DNA from 3 places in the Duganella violaceipulchra genome. Region 1 is predicted to be linked to each of the others. Evidence: predicted binding sites of a transcription regulator. Region 1 holds the regulator's gene; each other region holds the start of a gene.

Region 1 (6,262 bases):
CTCTGCTCGACCGGGTCGTTATTCCAGAAGATCTTGCCGGCGCCGTCGATCGACAGCGTGACCGTCGCGGCCTGCTGCGGGCTGGCCTGCGCCTGTGCTTTCGGCAGGTCCAGCTTGACGGCGTGGGTGAACATCGGCGCGCTGAGGATGAAGATCACCAGCAGCACCAGCATCACGTCCACCATCGGCGTGACGTTGATGTCGGCCATCGGGCCGGGATTGCGGTGGTGGTTGAATGCGCCAAAGCTCATGCTCGCTCCTCTTAAAGCGGGGGGTCAAGTCTGACATTCGGACACGTGCTCTGCCGTAGCAGCCGCTACGGCAGAGCACGTGTCCGAATGTCAGACTTGACCCCCTCCGTTACTTCGTCAAATACGCGTGCAGGTCGTGGGCGAAGGCGTCCAGCTCGGCCAGGGTCAGCCGGTTGACGCGGTTGAATCCGTTATACGCCAACACGGCGGGGATCGCCACCGTCAGGCCGATGGCGGTCATGATCAGCGCCTCGCCCACCGGGCCGGCCACTTTGTCGATCTGCACCGTGCCGCTGGCCGATACATTGGCCAGCGCATGGTAGATGCCCCACACCGTGCCCAGCAGGCCGACGAAGGGCGCGGTGGCGCCGATCGACGCCAGCAGGGTCAGGCCGCCTTCGAGGCGGTTGGTGGAATGCTGGATCGCCACCCGCAGTACGCGCGTGACCTGGGCCGCATGGCCCATCTCGCCGCCCAGTGAAGAGCGGCCGGCGGTCTTCAACTGCGCGGCGCCTTGCTGCGCCAGCGGCAGGAACACTTGTTCGGGATCGGCCAGCGTCAGCGCGGCCACGCCGTCCTGCATCGACGGCGCCTCCCAGAACGCCTGCACCGCCGGCGCGCCGCGGCGGATGCGCCACGCGGCGTAGCTCTTGGCCAGGATGAAGAACCAGCTCACCAGCGACATCGCCAGCAACACCAGCGCCACGATGTGGCTGATGGTGTCGCCCTGCTCCCAGTAGCTGGCCAGGGTGAAGTGGTTGGGCGTCATCAGTTCAGCGCCAGCACGTCGTTCATGTCGTACAGGCCGGTGGCCTTGTCGGCCAGGAAGCGGCAGGCGCGCAGCGAGCCGTGCGCGTAGGTCACGCGGCTGCTGGATTTGTGGCTGATCTCGATGCGCTCGCCGGTGCCGGCGAACAGCACCGTGTGGTCGCCGACGATGTCGCCGCCGCGAATGGTGGCGAAGCCGATCGACGACGGATCGCGCTCGCCGGTCACGCCTTCGCGCGCGTAGACGGCGCAATCCTTCAAGTCGCGGCCGAGCGCGTCGGCCAGCACTTCGCCCATCTTCAGCGCGGTGCCGGACGGGGCGTCGACCTTGTGGCGGTGGTGGGCTTCGATCACTTCGATGTCGTAGCCGGTCGACAGCGCCTTGGCCGCCTGCTGCAGCAGCTTGAGCGTAACGTTGACGCCGACGCTGAAGTTGGGCGAGAACACGATGGCGGTCTTCTTGGCCGCCTCGGCGATGGCGGCCTTGCCGGCGTCGTCGAAGCCGGTGGTGCCGATGATCATCTTGATGCCGTGCTCGGCGCAATAGGCCAGGTGCTCCAGCGTGCCTTCGGGGCGGGTGAAGTCGATCAGGAACTGCGCGCCGGCCAGGCCCTTGGCCAGCTCGGACTCCACCGGCACGCCGGCCGGTTTGCCGAGGAAGGCGGCGGCGTCGCTGCCGACGTTGGCCGAGCCGGCGCGGTCCAGCGCGCCGGACAGGGTGGCGTCGGGCGCGTCGAGCACCGCTTCGATCAGGATGCGGCCCATGCGGCCGCCGGCGCCGGCGATGGCGATGTTCAGGTCTGTCATGCTTCGGTCCTCGTGCTTATTTCTTGTCGTTGTTCACCGTGACGCCAACCGGCGAGGCGGCGGCGTTGTCGCTGCCGGCCGGGATGGACGAGGTATTGCCCACCGGACGCGCATCCGGCACGCTCAGGTCCTTCTTGACCTTGGGCGCCGGGCCGGCGATGCGGGCGATGTATTCTTTTTCGGTCGGCAGGTTGCCGCCTTCCCAGCGCGCCACCTTGCCGTCCTTGTCGAAGAACACGATCACGCGGCTGGTGGTGATTTCGCCGTTGCCCTTGGCCATGCGGAAGGCGTAGTCCCAGCGGTCGGCGTGGAACGGGTCGGCCAACAGCGCGGTGCCGAAGATGAAGCGGACCTGGTCGCGCGTCATGCCGGCCTTCAGCTGCGACAGCATCTCTTCGGACACGAAGTTACCCTGCTGGATGTCCGGGCGATACGGCGAGAAGAACCACATGAACTTCTGCAGCTTGGTGATGGTGGTCGTTTGCGCGCCCTTGTTGGCGTCCAGCGTGGTGCCGGTTTCCTTGACGTCGGTCGATTTCTCGCCCAGCGTGGTGTTGGACGCACAGCCGCCCACGGCCAGCGCGACGCAAACAGCGCCGGCGAGCAGCGGCGCGCGGCGGGTGAAACGGTGCAACAAAGACTGCGATAAAGCCTGGGTGACGCGCATGGTTGTCCTCAATCTGATCGAGCGGAAGTGCCGAAAAACGCTATATCATAAAGCACAAGGTGCGAGATGGGGCTGCGCGGGCACTCGGAGAGATCGCATTATCCAGCAAATCCGGAACTATGTCCTTGTTTTATAAAGATTAATTGTAAAACATTGCAAATGTAAATTTCACGCGGGAGGGCGCGTCTCGCGTCGAAGGTGCGGCGCCTGTCGGAGTGCGTTAAACTGTCGGCTCACAATCGCCAACCACTCAAAGAGTCGACATCATGAGCAACAATCCTACCGACCTGAAGGCCAGCGGCCTGAAAGCCACGCTGCCCCGCCTCAAGATCCTGGACATCTTCCAGAACAGCGAAGTGCGCCACCTGACCGCCGAGGATGTCTACAAGATTCTGCTGTCCGACAATATGGATGTGGGTCTGGCGACCGTGTACCGCGTGCTGACCCAGTTCGAGCAGGCCGGCCTGCTCAACCGCAACCATTTCGAGACGGGCAAGGCGATTTTCGAATTGAACGAAGGTTCGCACCACGACCACCTGGTGTGTCTCGATTGCGGCCGGGTGGAGGAATTCTTCGACGAGGAAATCGAATCGCGCCAGCAGATCATCGCCAAGGAGCGCGGCTTCAAGATCGCCGAGCATGCGCTGGCGATCTACGGCAACTGCACCAAGACCGCCTGCCCGCACCGCCAGTAAGCCTATCCAAAACCTCGGGGGTCAAGTCTGACATTCGGACACGAGCCCTGCCGTAAGCTGCTTTACGGCAGAGCTCGTGTCCGAATGTCAGACTTGACCCCCTGACCCCCGCTTAGTTGTGGCTCAGCGCGTTCGATAGCAGCTTGGCCGTGATGTCGACGATCGGTATCACCCGCTCATACGCCATGCGGGTCGGGCCGATCACTCCCAAGGTGCCGACGATCTTGCCGTTGGCCATGTAGGGCGCGGTGACCACGCTCATCTCGTCCATCGGCACCAGGCTCGATTCGCCGCCGATGTAGATCTGCACGCCGCTGGCCTTGCTCGAGACGTCGAGCAACTGCATCAAGCCGGTCTTCTGCTCGAACATGTCGAACATCTGCCGCAGCGACGTCATGTTCGACGACAGGTCGCTCACCGACAGCAGGTTGCGCTCGCCGGAGATGACCATGTCGTCCGAGCTGTCGGCCATCGCCTCGCTGCCCGCCTCCACCGCCGCCTGCATCAGCCGCCCCATGTCGTCGCGCAGCTGGCGCACTTCGTTTTGCAGCCGCATGTGCACTTCGTCGAAGGCCAGGCCGCCGTAGTTCTGGTTGATGTAGTTGGCCGAGTGCACCAGCTGCGCCGGGCTGTAGTCGACGTCGGTCAGCAGCAGCCGGTTCTGCACGTCGCCGGTCGGGCCGACGATCACCAGCAGGATGCGCTTCTCCCCCAGCCGCAAAAACTCGATCTGTTGGAACACCGATTCGCGCCGCGGACTGAGCACCACGCCGGCGAACTGCGACAGCGACGACAGCATCTGCGCCGCGTTGGCGATCATCTTCTGCGGCTGAGGCGCCTGCAGCCGCATGCGCCCTTCGACCGATTGCTCGTCGAGGTGCTGCACCGTCAGCAAGGTGTCGACAAAGATGCGGTAGCCGCGCGGCGTCGGCACCCGCCCGGCCGAGGTGTGGGGACTGGCGACGTAGCCCAGCTCCTCCAGGTCGGCCATGATGTTGCGGATGGTCGCCGGCGACAGGTCCAGCCCGGAGATCTTGGACAGGGCGCGCGAGCCCACCGGCTGCCCGTCCGCGATGTAGCGTTCGACGAGGGCCTTGAGCAGGGTTTGTGCGCGTGGTTCGAGTTGCATGTTCATTCACTGATGGTATTTCCGCTTATTATGCACGCTCTGCGCCGGACAGGGGCCGCGGCGTGGCGTCAATGCCGCATTTGCCCGCGCACCCAGGCCAGAAGTGCATCGAAACTGGCACAGATGGCGTCCGGCGCCACGCCGGCCTCCAGGTGCGCCGTGCTGCCGGCGCGGTTCATCCACACCGCCCGCAGGCCGGCGCCCTGCGCGCCCTGCACGTCCAGCCGCAGGTCGTCGCCGACGTAGACCGCGTCCTGCGGCGCCACGCCCATCGCCGCGCAGGCGGCCAGGAAGATGGACGGGTCGGGCTTGGCGCGGCCGAAGCGCGACGAGGCCAGCACGGTGTCGAAATGGTGCTGCAGGCCGATGACTTCAAGGTCGGCGTTGCCGTTGGTGATCACGCCCAGCCGCAGCAGCGCCTGCAACTCGGCCAGCGCCGGCACCACGTCGGCATACGGCGTGACGGCGTTGCGCCGCTCGTGGAAATGGCGCATGGCGCCGTCGATGTGGGCGGCGTCGGCGCCGGCGTCGGCGAAGGCCTGCTCTAGCGCCACGCGGCGCAGCTGGTACAGGTCGACCACCAGCTCGGGACGCTGCTCCAGCAAGGCCATGCGGCGCGCGCGCAGCTCGGCGATGGAGTAGCGCTGCGTCACTTCGGGCGCGTGCTCGGCCAGCCAGGCGTGCCAACTGGTTTCCGCCGCCGCGATCACCGGGGCGATCGGCCACAGGGTGTCGTCAAGGTCGAACAGCAGGGCGTGCGGGCGGCGATAGTTCATGGCGGGCAGGGGAAAATGTGGAATCCGCGTATTGTCGCACCGATCGCCGCTTGGCGACGAGCCGGCAACGACCCGGCGACGGCATGGTAAATTACCGGATTCCCCTGCTGGAGCCGCCGTGCCTTTGACCATGTTTGTGACGATTTGCCGCCGCTGGGCGGCGCCCCTGCTGAGCGCCGTGCTGGCCGGCTGCGCCACCGTCGGCCAGGCGCCGGCGTTTTCCTCCTTCGTGGTGCTGGGCGAACAGGGCGCCGCCGTGGCGCGCGTGCTGATCGCCGCGCCAGCCTGCCCCGACATCGTCATCGACCAGCGTCCGCGGCCGATGGCCGTGCGCGCGCCGGCCGCCACCCTGGCGCTGCGCAGCACGCCGTCGGCCCCGGCCGACTCCAAGCCGGCCGCCTTCCCGCTGCTGACCTGCGAGGCGCCGCTGCCGGCCGCCGGCAGCTATCGCCAGGCGAGCGTGCTGGGCCGGGTATTGCCGCTGCCGACGCCGGCGCCGCGGCGCATCGTCGTGCTCGGCGACACCGGCTGCCGCCTGCAAAAAAACAGCCACAGCTACCAGGCCTGCAACGACGGCGCCGCCTACCCGTTCGCCGCCATCGCCGCCGCCGCCGCCGCGTGGCGCCCCGAGCTGGTGATCCACGTGGGCGACTACCACTACCGCGAAAACGCCTGCCCGGACGGCAACGCCGGCTGCGCCGGCAGCCCCTGGGGCTATGGCTGGGACGCCTGGAACGCCGATTTCTTCGCGCCCGGCGCGGCGCTGCTGCAGGCGGCGCCGTGGGTGATGGCGCGCGGCAACCACGAAAACTGCCTGCGCGGCGGCCAGGGCTACTGGCGCCTGCTCGATCCGCGCCCGCTGCTGCCCGGCCGCGACTGCAACCTCGCCGCCGACGACGCCGTCGGCAATTACAGCGATCCCTACGCCGTGCCGATCGGCCAGGACACCCAGCTGCTGGTGCTCGACAGCGCCAGCACCAGCTGGAAGGGCCTCAAGCCGGGCGAGCCGGGCTACGACAAGTACCGCGAGCTGTACCGCAAGCTGGAGGCGCTGGCGCGGCAGGCGCCGCGCAACCTCGGCATCGTCCACCATCCGCTGCTGGGCATGGGCGCCGACCGCAAGGCCGACGGCGCCACCGTGCTGCTGCCGGGCGACGCCGGCCTGCAGC
Region 2 (6,262 bases), on a different contig from region 1:
TGGCGCGCAGAACGATCTTGATACCTGCGTCCTGGTCCGGGTTGTCGCCTTTGACGGTGATCGAAGCACGAGCGCGCAGCAGGGCTACGCCGCCGCCAGGCACGATGCCTTCTTCCACGGCAGCGCGGGTAGCGTGCAGTGCATCTTCAACGCGGGCTTTCTTTTCTTTCATTTCAACTTCGGTGGCTGCGCCGACCTTGATCACTGCAACGCCACCGGCCAGCTTGGCCACGCGCTCTTGCAGTTTTTCACGGTCGTAGTCCGAGGTCGCTTCTTCGATTTGCACGCGGATTTGCTTGACGCGGCCTTCGATCGACTCAGCCTGGCCAGCACCGTCGATGACGATGGTGTTTTCCTTGCCGATTTCGATGCGCTTGGCCTGGCCCAGCTCTTCCAGCGTGATTTTTTCCAGGGTCATGCCGACTTCTTCAGCAACCACTTGACCGCCGGTCAGGATCGCGATGTCTTCCAGCATGGCCTTGCGACGGTCGCCGAAGCCTGGGGCTTTGACTGCGCAGGTTTTCAGGATGCCGCGGATGTTGTTCACCACCAGGGTCGCCAGTGCTTCGCCTTCGATGTCTTCGGCGATGATCAGCAGTGGACGGCCGGCTTTAGCGACTTGTTCCAGTACCGGCAGCAGATCGCGGATGTTCGAGATCTTCTTGTCGCACAGCAGCACGAATGGATTGTCCAGGATGGCGACTTGCTTTTCCTGGTTGTTGATGAAGTATGGCGACAGGTAGCCGCGGTCGAACTGCATACCTTCAACGATGTCCAGCTCGTCGTTCAGCGACTTGCCGTCTTCCACGGTGATGACGCCTTCCTTGCCGACTTTTTCCATCGCTTCAGCGATACGCTCGCCGATCGAGTAGTCCGAGTTGGCCGAGATCGCGCCGACCTGGGCGATTTCCTTGGTGGTGGTGCAAGGACGGGCCAGGATGGCGATCTGCTCGACGGTGGCAGCAACTGCCTTGTCGATGCCGCGCTTCAGGTCCATCGGGTTCATGCCGGCGGCGACGAACTTCATGCCTTCGCGCACGATGGCTTGTGCCAGCACGGTCGCGGTGGTGGTGCCGTCGCCGGCGTTGTCGCTGGTGCGGGAAGCAACTTCCTTGACCATCTGCGCGCCCATGTTCTGCAGCTTGTCTTTCAGTTCGACTTCTTTAGCGACCGATACGCCGTCCTTGGTGACGGTAGGGGCGCCGAACGAACGTTCCAGCACCACGTTGCGGCCTTTAGGGCCCAGGGTGACTTTGACTGCGTTGGCCAGGATGTTGACGCCTTCAACCATTTTGGCGCGCGCTGCGTCGCCGAAAATTACTTCTTTAGCTGCCATGTTGTTTCTCCAGAATTAGGTGAGTACGAGTGCGAACGTGCGTGTCAATTACTTGACGACGATCGCCATGATGTCTTCTTCGCGCATGACCATCAGTTCCTGACCGTCGACTTTGACGGTTTGGCCGGCGTATTTGCCGAACAGGACGCGGTCGCCTACCTTGACATCCAGCGGACGGACTTTGCCATCTTCCAGAATCTTGCCATTGCCGACGGCGAGTACTTCGCCTTGATCCGGTTTTTCAGCAGCCGCATCAGGGATGATCAGGCCGGACGCAGTTTTGGTTTCCTGGTCGAGGCGTTTGACGATTACGCGATCGTTCAAAGGGCGAAGGTTCATACAAAACTCCTTAAATTAACAATGGAACAGTTTGTTGCCACACCAACAGGGTTGCTGAGGCGGAAAGTTTGGCCGAGAGCGCTGTTAGCACTCCCTTGGAACGAGTGCCAATTATAGGGACGACCCTGCCGTATTTCAAGACGCAAGGCTTCCGTGTGCATAAATAAAGAAAAAAATGACGCAGATATATGCCTTAAATCAAATGTTTTCTTATTTAATATTAAAGTTGATAACGTTTCCGGGCGCTCCTACCATTGGTATGCAGGAAATAGCCGGCTGATCTCCGGCCGTCCCTCGTATAACCGAACTGTGGAGCGCTAGCCGCGATGGACGTCGACCAATTCCTGGGCGAGATCCTGCGCTACTTCGTCGCGCCGAGCCGCTGCCCCGAGGCGCCGCTGCCGGCTTGACGATGTTCGTTGCGGGCGCTCAGGCGGCGGGCAAGGTCAGCCGGAAACGCACCTGACCCGGCTCGGCCTCGGCCAGCGCCAGGCTGCCGCCGTGGGCCATGGCGATGTCGCGCGCCAGCGACAAGCCTAACCCGACGCCCGGCACCCGGCGCTGGTGGGCCTGGTCGGCGCGGTAGAAGCGGTCGAACAGCCGGTGCCGGTGCTCGGGCGCGATGCCCTGCGATGCGTTGCCGACGTCGATGCGCCATTGCTCGCCCTTGCGCCGGGCCGACAGCGCGATCCAGCCACCCGGCAAGCCGTATTTGATGGCGTTGCTGACCAGGTTTTGCAACACCTGGCACAGCAGCTCGGCGTCGCCGCGCACGGCGATGTGTTCGGGCAGGGTCAGGCGCAGCTGGCGCGCGTCGTCGAGCAGGCCGATGTCCTCGGCCAGTTCCTCTAGCGTCGGCCGCAGGTCGACCGGACACATGGGAATGGCCAGCTGGCCGGCGTCGGCCCGCGCCAGCAGCAGCAGCTTGCGCACGATGCTGTCGAGCCGCCGCACTTCATCGAGCATATTGGCCAGGCCCTGTTCCAGCACAGGATCGGCCGCGGCCCCGGCCTGGGCGAAGCTGCGCTCCAGCTCGCCCTGCAGGATGGTCAGCGGCGTCCTCAGCTCATGGGCGGCGTCGCCGGAAAAGCGCGCCGCCTGCAGGAAGCTGCGCTGCAGGCGGTCGAGCATGGCGTTGAACACGCTGACCATCTGGGCGAATTCCAGGTCTTCCTCGGCGGCCGAGACCCGCTGGTCCAGCTCGCTCGCGGTGAGCCGCACCATGACGCCGGTCAGGTGCTCCACCGGCCGCATCGCGCGCCCGGCCAGATACCAGGCCAGCGCGCCCATGGCCACGGCCAGCACGCCGATGGCGGCCGCGAAACGCACCAGGCTGGCGCGCACCTGGGCGTCCGACAGGCTGCGGTTGACCGCCACCCAGATCGTGACCGAGCCGTGCACGGCGCTGCCGATGCGCCAGCTCTGGCCGCCGCCTTCGACGGTGTGCAGGCCGGGGCCGCGCGGCAGGGGGGCGTCGCCGAGCACGCGTTGCCAGGCCGGGCTGCGGTACAGCGGGCCGTGGACGGCGTCTTCCACCAGCAGCAGGGCGTGCGCCAGCGGCGCGCTGTCGGGCGGGGCGAAGCCGCCGAAGCTGGCGTTGAGCTGGGCGTCGGTGGCCGGCCACAGCGCCTGCGGCGTGGCCTGGAAGCCGGGTCCGGCCAGGTGGGCCGACAGCATGTGGTCGATGATGGCGGCGCGCCGCTGGATGATGGTGTAGCTGGCCATCGCATACAGCAGCAGGATGGCGGCCAGCGCGGTGAGGGTGGAGCCGAGGGCGATGCGCAGCCGGAACGAGCGCAGCCGCGGCCAGCGCGCCCTCACGCCGGGGCGTCCGGCTTGCGCAGCCGGTAGCCGACGCCGCGCACGGCCTCGATGGCCACGCTGTCGGGCAGCTCCAGCTTCTTGCGTAGGCGCTGGATGCAGACGTCCACCATATTGGTCTGCGGCTCGAAATCGTAGCCCCACACGTGCTCCAGGATCTGGGTGCGGGTATAGACCCGGCCCGGCGAGCGCATCAGGTATTCCAGCAGGTTGATTTCGCGCGCGGTCAGCTCGACGGCGCGGCCGTTCACCTCGGCCACCCGGCTCAGGCGGTCCAGCCGCAGCGGTCCCAGGGTGAGCACGTTCTGCCGTTCGCCGCTCACGCGCCGCAGCAGGGCGTGGATGCGCGCCACCAGCTCCTCCACGTAGAAGGGCTTGGCCAGGTAATCGTCGGCGCCCAGGTTGAGGCCGGTCAGGCGGTCATCCAGTTCGTTGCGGGCGGTCAGCAGGATGACGGGCATGTTGCGCCCCTCCCGCCGCATGGCCTTGAGGATGGACAGGCCGTCGCGGCCCGGCACCATCACGTCCAGCAACACCACGTCGTAGTCGCGGGCCAGCGCGTAGTCATAGCCAAGGTTGCCATCTTCGCAATGGTCGACCAGGAAGCCGTGCTCACGCAGGCCAGTGCACACAAAACTGGCAATTCGTTGTTCATCTTCTACTAAAAGCGCTTTCATGGCGGCATTGTCCGGGTTGGCTTGGCCGCCGTCAATCCCGGCCCTTGATTACAGCTTTGTAATCGTTCTGTTTGCCAAGCTGTCATTTTCCCTTGATTTAATGCAAGTGTACCAAACCATAAAAAGGGGTAAAGATGAGTATCGGCAGCTGGTTGAAGAAAAATGTAGTGAAACCGATCGTCAAGGCGGTCGACAAGGTCGGCGACACCGTCAAGGACCTGGGTAGCGACCTGAACGGCATCGGCGACGCCTTCGATGCGGTAGGCAACGACATCACCGCGGCCGCCAAGAAGATCAGCGAACTGGGCTACACGAAGAAAAGCCTGGGCAATGGCGACAACAATTACACGGCCAGCTCGCTGGGCGCCAACATCATCCACGGCGACGGCGGCAACGACACCATCACCGTCACGGCCGGCGCCTACAACAACCTGTACGGCGACGACGGCAACGACACCATCGTGGTGCGCGTGGGCGGCTACAACCGCATCGACGGCGGCAACGGCGATGACAACATCCGCGTCGAAGTCGGCATCTACAACAAGATCACCGGCGGCGCCGGCAACGACACGGTGACCGTGACGGCCGGCGCGGCGGCCGACGTCGACCTGGGCGACGGCAACAACTCGCTGTCGATCAACAGCGCCTACAACGAGATCAGCGCCGGCAACGGCAGCGACCGCGTGACGGCCAACGGCGGCTGGAACAGCATCGACCTCGACGGCGGCGACAACACCGTCAGCGCCAACGGCGGCGCCAACACCGTCAACACCGACGGCGGCAACGACAACATCACCGTCAACGGCGGCGCCAACAAGGTCAACGCGGGCGACGGCTGGAACGTCATCAACGCCGGCGGCGCCTCCAACGTCATCAACACCGGCAAGGACGCCGACACCGTCACGGCCGACGGCGCCAGCAACGTCATCAACACCGGCGGCGGCGACGACCGCATCACCGTCAAGGCGGCCAGCAACGTGATCGACGCCGGCGAGGGCACCAACACGGTGACGGCCGACGGCGGCAACAACCACATCACCGCCGGCGCCGGCAACGACAAGATCCAGGCGGTCGGCGGCGCCAACGTCATCAACGCCGGCAGCGGCAACGACGCGGTGCTCGCGCTGGGCGGCGCCAACGGCGTCAGCGCCAGCGACGGCAAGGACAACATCGTCGCCGGCGGCGGCGCCAACGTGGTGATCGACGACGGCGGCGGCAGCAACATCGTCATGGGCGGCCTGCTCAACATCGCCTACACCGGCGGCGCCGGCAACAAGGTGGCCGCGCTGGGCGACAGCAACGCGCTGGTCAGCAACCAGGGCGGCAACACCGAAGTGGCGGTGGGCGTCAACAACGTGCTGCTGGCCAACGGCAGCGGCAACACGCTGGTCGGCGTGGGCGGCGCCAACCTGGTGGCCACCACCGTCGGCGGCGACACCGTGGTCGCGCTGGGCGGCGCCAACGTCGTGCTGACCGAACTGGGCGGCATGGTCAAGGCCGCCACCGGCGGTCTGGCTAAGGTGCTGGCGGACGCCGTGCCGAGCAAGGCGGCCGCCACCGCTATCAACAACGCCAGCGCCAAGCTGGCGTCGGCCATCAACAGCGGCGCCGGCAACGACGTCGTGGTGGCCGTGGGCGGCAACAACGTCATCTACACCGGCGCCGGCAAGGACGTGGTCACGGCGGCCGGCGGCAACAACATCGTACTGGCCAACGGCGGCGACAACGTCACCACCGCGCTGGGCGGCAACAACATCGTCGTCAACATGGCCGGCAACAACGTGGTGACGGCGGCCGGCTCGGTCAACGTCATCGTGACCGGCCTGGGCGACGGCCTGGCCGACGTCACCGCCAAGCTGGGCAGCGTGGCCGGCGGCGCCACCAAGGCCGTGGCCTCCTTCATCGGCAGCAACGTGGCGCATGGCGACGGCAACGACGTGGTCAGTGCCATCGGTTCCACCAACGTGGTCTACACCGGCGGCGGCAACGATGTCGTCACCGGCATCGGCGCCAACAACGTGGTGTGGAGCGGCAGCGGCAACGACACGGTCACCGTGTTCGGCGCGCGCAACGTGGTGTGGGGCGACGC
Region 3 (6,262 bases), on a different contig from region 1:
CACCGCGCTCTGGTAAAATAGCCGCATTTCCCCGTGTCCGGCGCTGCCGGACATCAGCTTGAAGCGCCCCCCAACCACATGTCCATGTTTAGTTTCTTCAAGAAAAAACCCGTCGCCCCGGAAGTGCCTGAGGTCAAAACCCCGGCACCGGCCCCCACCCCCAGCGCAGTAATCCACCCCGAAGCGCCGCCCGTAGCGCTGCCCGAACTGCTGCCGATCGAGGAACCGGCGCCGAAACTGTCGTGGATGTCGCGCCTGAAGGCCGGCCTGTCCAAGACCTCGAACAACCTGTCCATCCTGTTCGTCGGCGCCAAGATCGACGACGAGCTGTACGAGGAGCTGGAGGCGGCGCTGCTGATGGCCGACGCCGGCGTCGACGCCACCCAGTACCTGCTTGACGCCCTCAAGCAAAAGGTCAAGGACGACAAGCTGCTCGACGCCGCCGCCGTCAAGGCCGCCCTGAAGCAGCTGCTGATCGAGCTGCTGACCCCGCTGCAGCGGCCGTTCGAGCTGGGCCGCCACCAGCCGACCGTGATGATGATTTCCGGCGTCAACGGCGCCGGCAAGACCACCACCATCGGCAAACTGGCCAAACATATGCAGACCCACGGCCAGTCGGTGCTGCTGGCCGCCGGCGACACCTTCCGCGCCGCCGCCCGCGAGCAGCTGATGGTCTGGGGCCAGCGCAACAACATCACGGTGATCTCGCAAGCCTCGGGCGACCCGGCCGCCGTCTCCTTCGACGCCGTGCAGTCCGGCAAGGCCAAGGGCCTGGACGTGGTGATGATCGACACCGCCGGCCGCCTGCCGACCCAGTTGCACCTGATGGAGGAGCTCAAGAAAGTCCAGCGCGTCATCGCCAAGGGCATGGAAGGCGCGCCGCACGAAACCTTGCTGGTGATCGACGGCAACACCGGCCAGAACGCGCTGGCCCAGGTCAAGGCCTTCGACGACGCCCTCAAGCTGACCGGCCTGGTCATCACCAAGCTCGACGGCACGGCCAAGGGCGGGGTGCTGGCCGCCATCGCCCGCGTGCGCCCGGTGCCGGTGTACTTCATCGGCATCGGCGAAAAGATCGAAGACTTGCAGCCCTTCGTCGCCGCCGAATTTGTCGAAGCCCTGCTGGGCTAACCCCACCGATAAGCCGCCATGATCGAATTTCGCAAGGTCTCGAAACAATACTCCCCCGACGCGACGGCGCTGCGCGACGTCTCGTTCACGGTGGCCAAGGGCGAGCTGGTGTTCCTGGCCGGCCCCTCGGGCGCCGGCAAGTCCACCCTGCTGAAGATGATCGCCGCCATCGAGCGCCCCAGCGCCGGCCAGGTGATCGTCAACGGCCAGGACATCGCCCGCATCAAGCCGGCCGCCGTGCCCTTCCTGCGCCGCAACCTGGGCCTGATCTTCCAGCAGCAGCGCCTGCTGACCGACCGCTCCATCCTGGCCAACGTCATGCTGCCGCTGCTGGTGACGGGCGCCTCGCGCGCCCAGGCCGAGCAGCGCGCGCGCGCCGCCCTCGACAAGGTCGGCCTGCTCGAGCGCGCCGACGCCCAGCCGCTGGCCCTGTCCGGCGGCGAGCAGCAGCGGGTGTCGATCGCGCGCGCCATCGTCAACCGCCCGCAAGTCATCCTGGCCGACGAGCCGACCGCCAACCTGGACCGCGCCAGCGCCAACCAGGTGCTCGACGCGCTCAAGGCTTTCCATTCGGTGGGCGTGACCTGCCTCATTTCCAGCCACGATGAACAGATGCTGGATGCGGCCGCGCGCGTCATCCATCTCAAGCAAGGTCAACTGGAGGTGACGGCATGACGCTGTGGTTCCGACAACACCGCTACGCGCTGGCCGCGGCGCTGGTCCACCTGCGCCGCTCGCCCGGCGGCTTTCTGTTCAACATATTGGTGGTGGCGATCGCGCTGGCGCTGCCGTTCACCGGCGTCACCCTGCTCGACAACGTGCGCCCGATGTCCGAGCAGCTGTCGGTCGATCCCGAGATCAGCGTCTTCCTCAAGCAGGACACCCCGCGCGAGCAGGCCGAGGCGCTGGCCGTGTCGCTGCGCCAGACCGTCAAGGACAAGCAGGCCAAGATCATCTTCACCCCGCGCGAAAAGGCGCTCGACCAGCTCAAGGACAAGAGCGGCCTGGCCGACGTGCTGACCACCCTGGGCGACAATCCGCTGCCGGACAGCTATGTGCTCAAGCTGGACGCCTTCCGCAACGCCCTGGCCGGCGGCGATGTCGACCAGCTGGCCGAGCAGATCCGCGCCCTGCCCGGCGTCGACACGGTGCAGGTCGATTCTGCCTGGGTCAAGCGGCTGGCGGCGCTGCTCAACGTGCTGCGGCTGGCGCTGCTGCTGCTGGCGGCCACCCTGGGCACGGTGGTGATCGCGGTCATCTTCAACACCATCCGCCTGCAGGTGATGACCCAGCGCGAGGAAATCCTGGTCTCCAAGCTGATCGGCGCGACCGACAGCTTCATCCACCGCCCCTTCTACTACACCGGCGCGCTGCTGGGCCTGTGCGCCGGCGGCGTGGCGCTGGGCGCGGTGTCGCTGGCGCTGCGCCCGCTGAACATCGCGATTGCCGAATTCGCAAGATTGTACGCCTCCGAATTCCAGCTGGCGCCGCTGCCGCCGCTGGCCATGGCCGGCCTGCTGGCGCTGTCGGCCGGCCTCGGCCTGGCCGGCGCGCTGCTGTCGGTGCAGCGCCACCTGTCCCGCCTGAACTGATCCCGCGTCCTTCCGTGCGTCCCCGCACGGAAGCGCCCCTCCCTACCCGCTTAGCATTAAGTCCAGCCTAAGCTGCGGCGCGCATGCTGGCCCAGACACCACCATGATGTGGAAAAACCTCATAGCGTCTTGCTATCGAAGCAATTAATATCCGGTGATTGGCACTCGACGAAGGAGAGTGCTAATATAGCTGAACTGAAGAGCAAAACAATTCTCTACAGCATCAAGCAACATTAAGAACAAGCAATATCATCGAGCGAAGGAATGAATATGACTATGATGTCCGCACCGACCGCCTTGGTACCTGCGACCAATCGCGCCCTGGGACTCGGGTTCACTGGCAACCTGGGCAACCTGGACGCCTATATTTCGGCCGTCAATCGCCTGCCGATGCTGACGCACGACGATGAAATCTCGCTGGCCAGGCGCCTCAAGGAACAGAACGACCTCGGCGCCGCCCAGGAACTGGTGTTGTCGCACCTGCGCCTGGTGGTGTCGATCGCCCGCGGCTACCTGGGCTACGGCCTGCCGCACGCCGACCTGATCCAGGAAGGCAATATCGGCCTGATGAAGGCGGTCAAGCGCTTCGACCCGGACCAGGGCGTGCGCCTGGTATCGTACGCGATGCACTGGATCAAGGCCGAGATGCACGAGTACATCCTGAAAAACTGGCGCCTGGTCAAGGTGGCGACCACCAAGGCGCAGCGCAAGCTGTTCTTCAACCTGCGCAGCCACAAGACCGGCCTGGACGCGATGACGCCGACCCAGATCGACAGCCTGGCCAAGCTGCTGGACGTCAAGCGCGAAGAAGTGATCGAGATGGAAACCCGCCTGAGCGGCCGCGACATCGCGCTGGAGTCGCCCAACGACGACGAGGACGACAAGTTCGCCCCGATCGCCTATCTGTCGTCCGAAGCGAGCGAGCCGACCCGCGTGCTGGAAGCCGAACAGGTGACCCGTTTGCAATCGGAAGGCCTGGAAGAGGCGCTGGGCAAGCTGGACGCCCGTTCGCGCCGCATCGTCGAGAGCCGCTGGTTGGCCAACGACGACGGCTCCGGCGCCACCCTGCACACCTTGGCGGAAGAGTTCGGCGTCTCGGCCGAGCGCATCCGCCAGATCGAAGTGGCGGCGCTGAAAAAGATGAAGGGCTCGCTGGCCGCCTACGTCTAAGAGTCAACCCCGCGCGCGTTCAGCGATACGCTTGCCGCGCCGCTTAGGGGTCTGACCCCGAACGGGGTCAGACCCCGCCTGGCCGTGCGGGGTAAAAAAAGCCGCCCGGTTCGCACCGCGCGGCTTTTTTACGCCGCCAGGCTTTGCGCCAGCAGTTCACCGACCAGCTGGTTCAGGTCGATATCGCGTTGTTTCGCCCTGTCGTGCAGCTGCTGCACCAGGTCGCCGTTCAGCTTGACCGCGAACGGCACCAGCCCCAATGCCTGATCGCGCTTGCGCTGCTCCCGCTTGTCGACCACCTCGGCCACCTTGCCGAAGCTGGCGCCGCCGGGGGCGGACATCTGGCCCATCAATTTTTTAGCGTCGCTTTTCGCCATGCCGGTCTTTTTCATTTTGTTCAGTCAATGTGATTCAGGGCCCCTATTCTACGGCACATAGTTTGACCCAGCGCTGTAAAGCTGCGGTTCGTGCGACATGGGCATGATCTTTTTGCTAAGCTTGCCGTCTACTTCGAAGGAAGAGATATCTATGAAATCCACATTATCCAGGCAGTTGATCATCCTGCCGCTGCTGGTGGCCATGCTGGCGCTGCTGCATGCCTGCGGCTGCGCGTCGGCCATCAACCGCGCCGCCGCCACGCCGCAGGCGTTCTCGCAGACCTACGTGCTGACCCAGGGCGCCAGCGTGGCCATCGCGCCGGCCGCCGCGCCCGGCGTCAGCGGCGCCACCGCCGGCGCGCCCAGCCTCAAGCTGGAGCGCGTCAACGACAGCCGCTGCCGCACCGGCGCCGTCTGCGTCTGGGCCGGCTACATCAGCTACAGCTTCGCGCTGACCGCCCCGGACGGCACCACCAGCAACTTCGTGCTGTCCGACAGCATGCCCAACGCCAGCGCCAGCGTCACGCAAAACGGCCTGACCTTCACGCTGACCGGCGTCGAGCCGCAGGCGGTCCCTGCCAAGAATGAAGCAGCGCCGGATTATCGGGTAAGCTTGAGGGTGAGCAACGCACCTTCATCCTAACCCGGACCCAGCGCACCCATGACCCAGCCCCGCCGCCCCGCCCGCACCGTTCTCGTTACCACCCTCATCCTGACGTTGATCCTGCCACCGGCGGCCTGGGCCAAGACCCCGGTCGCCACCGGCAGCGGCGGCGCCGTCGCCACCATCAGCGAGCCGGCGTCCAGGGCGGCGCTGGCCATTCTCAACCAGGGCGGCAACGCCATCGACGCCGCCGTCGCCGCGGCGGCAACGCTGGGCGTGACCGATCCGTTCAGCTGCGGCATCGGCGGCGGCGGCTTCATGGTCATCTACCTGGCCAGGGACAAGCGCGTGATCACCGTCGACCACCGCGAAACGGCGCCGGCCAACTTCACGCCCACCGTGTTCCAGCGGGACGGCAAGATCATGGACTTCGACACCGTGGTCGCCAGCGGCATGGCGGTCGGCGTGCCCGGCGCCGTGCGCGGCTGGCACGAAGCGCTGGACCGCTACGGCTCGATGTCGTTCAAGCAGGTGCTGGCGCCGGCCATCGCCGTGGCCAGCGACGGCTTCGCCGTCAACGCCAACTTCACCCATCTGGTCGAGGACAGCGAGGCAAAGTTCCGCATGTTCCCCGACACCGCCGCGCTCTACCTGAAGAACGGCAAGGCCATCCAGCCCGGCAGCCTCCTGCGCAACCCCGGCCTGGCCAGGGCCTACCGCGAACTGGCGGCCGGCGGCGTCAAGGTTTTCTATGAAGGCAAGATCGGCCGCGCCGTGGTCGACGCGGTGAACCAGCCCAAGGTCGCCAGCGGCGTGCAGGTGCGCGCCGGCCAGATGACCATGGCCGACCTGGCCAACTACGAAGCGCGCCTGCGCCAGCCGGTGCACAGCACCTACCGCGGCTACGACCTGTACGGCATGCCCCTGCCGAGCAGCGGCGGCATCGCCATCGCCGAAGCGCTGAACATCCTCGAAGGCTACGACCTCAAGGCCATGCCCAAGGAGAAGGCCGAACACCTGTACCTGGAAGCGAGCCGCCTGGCCTTCGCCGACCGCAACGCCTACCTGGCCGATCCGGAGTTCGTCGAAGCGCCGGTGGCCGGCCTGCTGAACAAGGACTACGCCGCCCGCCGCCGCGAGCTGATCAACCCGAACCAGGCCAGCGTGCAAGCGCCGGCCGGCGATCCGTATCCGTTCCAGAACGACGTCAGCGTGCCGTTGCGCCCCAACGCCAACAAGCTGCTGGCCGAAGGCGCGCACACCACCCACCTGACCGTGTCGGACAAGGACGGCAACATCGTCTCCTACACCTACACCATCGAATCCTGGGGCGGCAGCGGCATCGTGGTGCCGGGCTACGGCTTCCTGCTGAACAACGAGATGACCGA

What was found. Region 1 encodes HrcA, which represses chaperone genes, less so after heat shock. Its sites were predicted from a motif close to TTAGCACTCNNNNNNNNNGAGTGCTAA; they were not measured.
Positions count from the first base shown of each region.
Region 2: the regulator HrcA is predicted to act here: its motif matches at 1,760-1,786, upstream of groES (co-chaperone GroES).
Region 3: the regulator HrcA is predicted to act here: its motif matches at 2,882-2,908, upstream of rpoH (RNA polymerase sigma factor RpoH).

Region 1 covers NZ_JAHTGR010000014.1:2,105-8,366, reverse strand. The annotation lists gene KVP70_RS23400 (ExbD/TolR family protein) at 1-251, opposite strand, end outside; gene KVP70_RS23395 (MotA/TolQ/ExbB proton channel family protein) at 361-1,020, opposite strand; gene dapB (4-hydroxy-tetrahydrodipicolinate reductase) at 1,020-1,826, opposite strand; gene KVP70_RS23385 (outer membrane protein assembly factor BamE) at 1,843-2,493, opposite strand; gene fur (ferric iron uptake transcriptional regulator) at 2,760-3,188, shown strand; gene hrcA (heat-inducible transcriptional repressor HrcA) at 3,301-4,317, opposite strand; gene KVP70_RS23370 (HAD family hydrolase) at 4,386-5,093, opposite strand; gene KVP70_RS23365 (metallophosphoesterase) at 5,212-6,262, shown strand, end outside.
Region 2 covers NZ_JAHTGR010000021.1:72,299-78,560, forward strand. The annotation lists gene groL (chaperonin GroEL) at 1-1,336, opposite strand, end outside; gene groES (co-chaperone GroES) at 1,385-1,675, opposite strand; gene KVP70_RS28465 (sensor histidine kinase) at 2,105-3,496, opposite strand; gene KVP70_RS28470 (response regulator transcription factor) at 3,493-4,173, opposite strand; gene KVP70_RS28475 (serralysin-like metalloprotease) at 4,341-6,262, shown strand, end outside.
Region 3 covers NZ_JAHTGR010000007.1:232,410-238,671, forward strand. The annotation lists gene ftsY (signal recognition particle-docking protein FtsY) at 85-1,131, shown strand; gene KVP70_RS15310 (cell division ATP-binding protein FtsE) at 1,150-1,806, shown strand; gene ftsX (permease-like cell division protein FtsX) at 1,803-2,723, shown strand; gene rpoH (RNA polymerase sigma factor RpoH) at 2,994-3,893, shown strand; gene KVP70_RS15325 (hypothetical protein) at 4,022-4,285, opposite strand; gene KVP70_RS15330 (hypothetical protein) at 4,422-4,913, shown strand; gene ggt (gamma-glutamyltransferase) at 4,932-6,262, shown strand, end outside.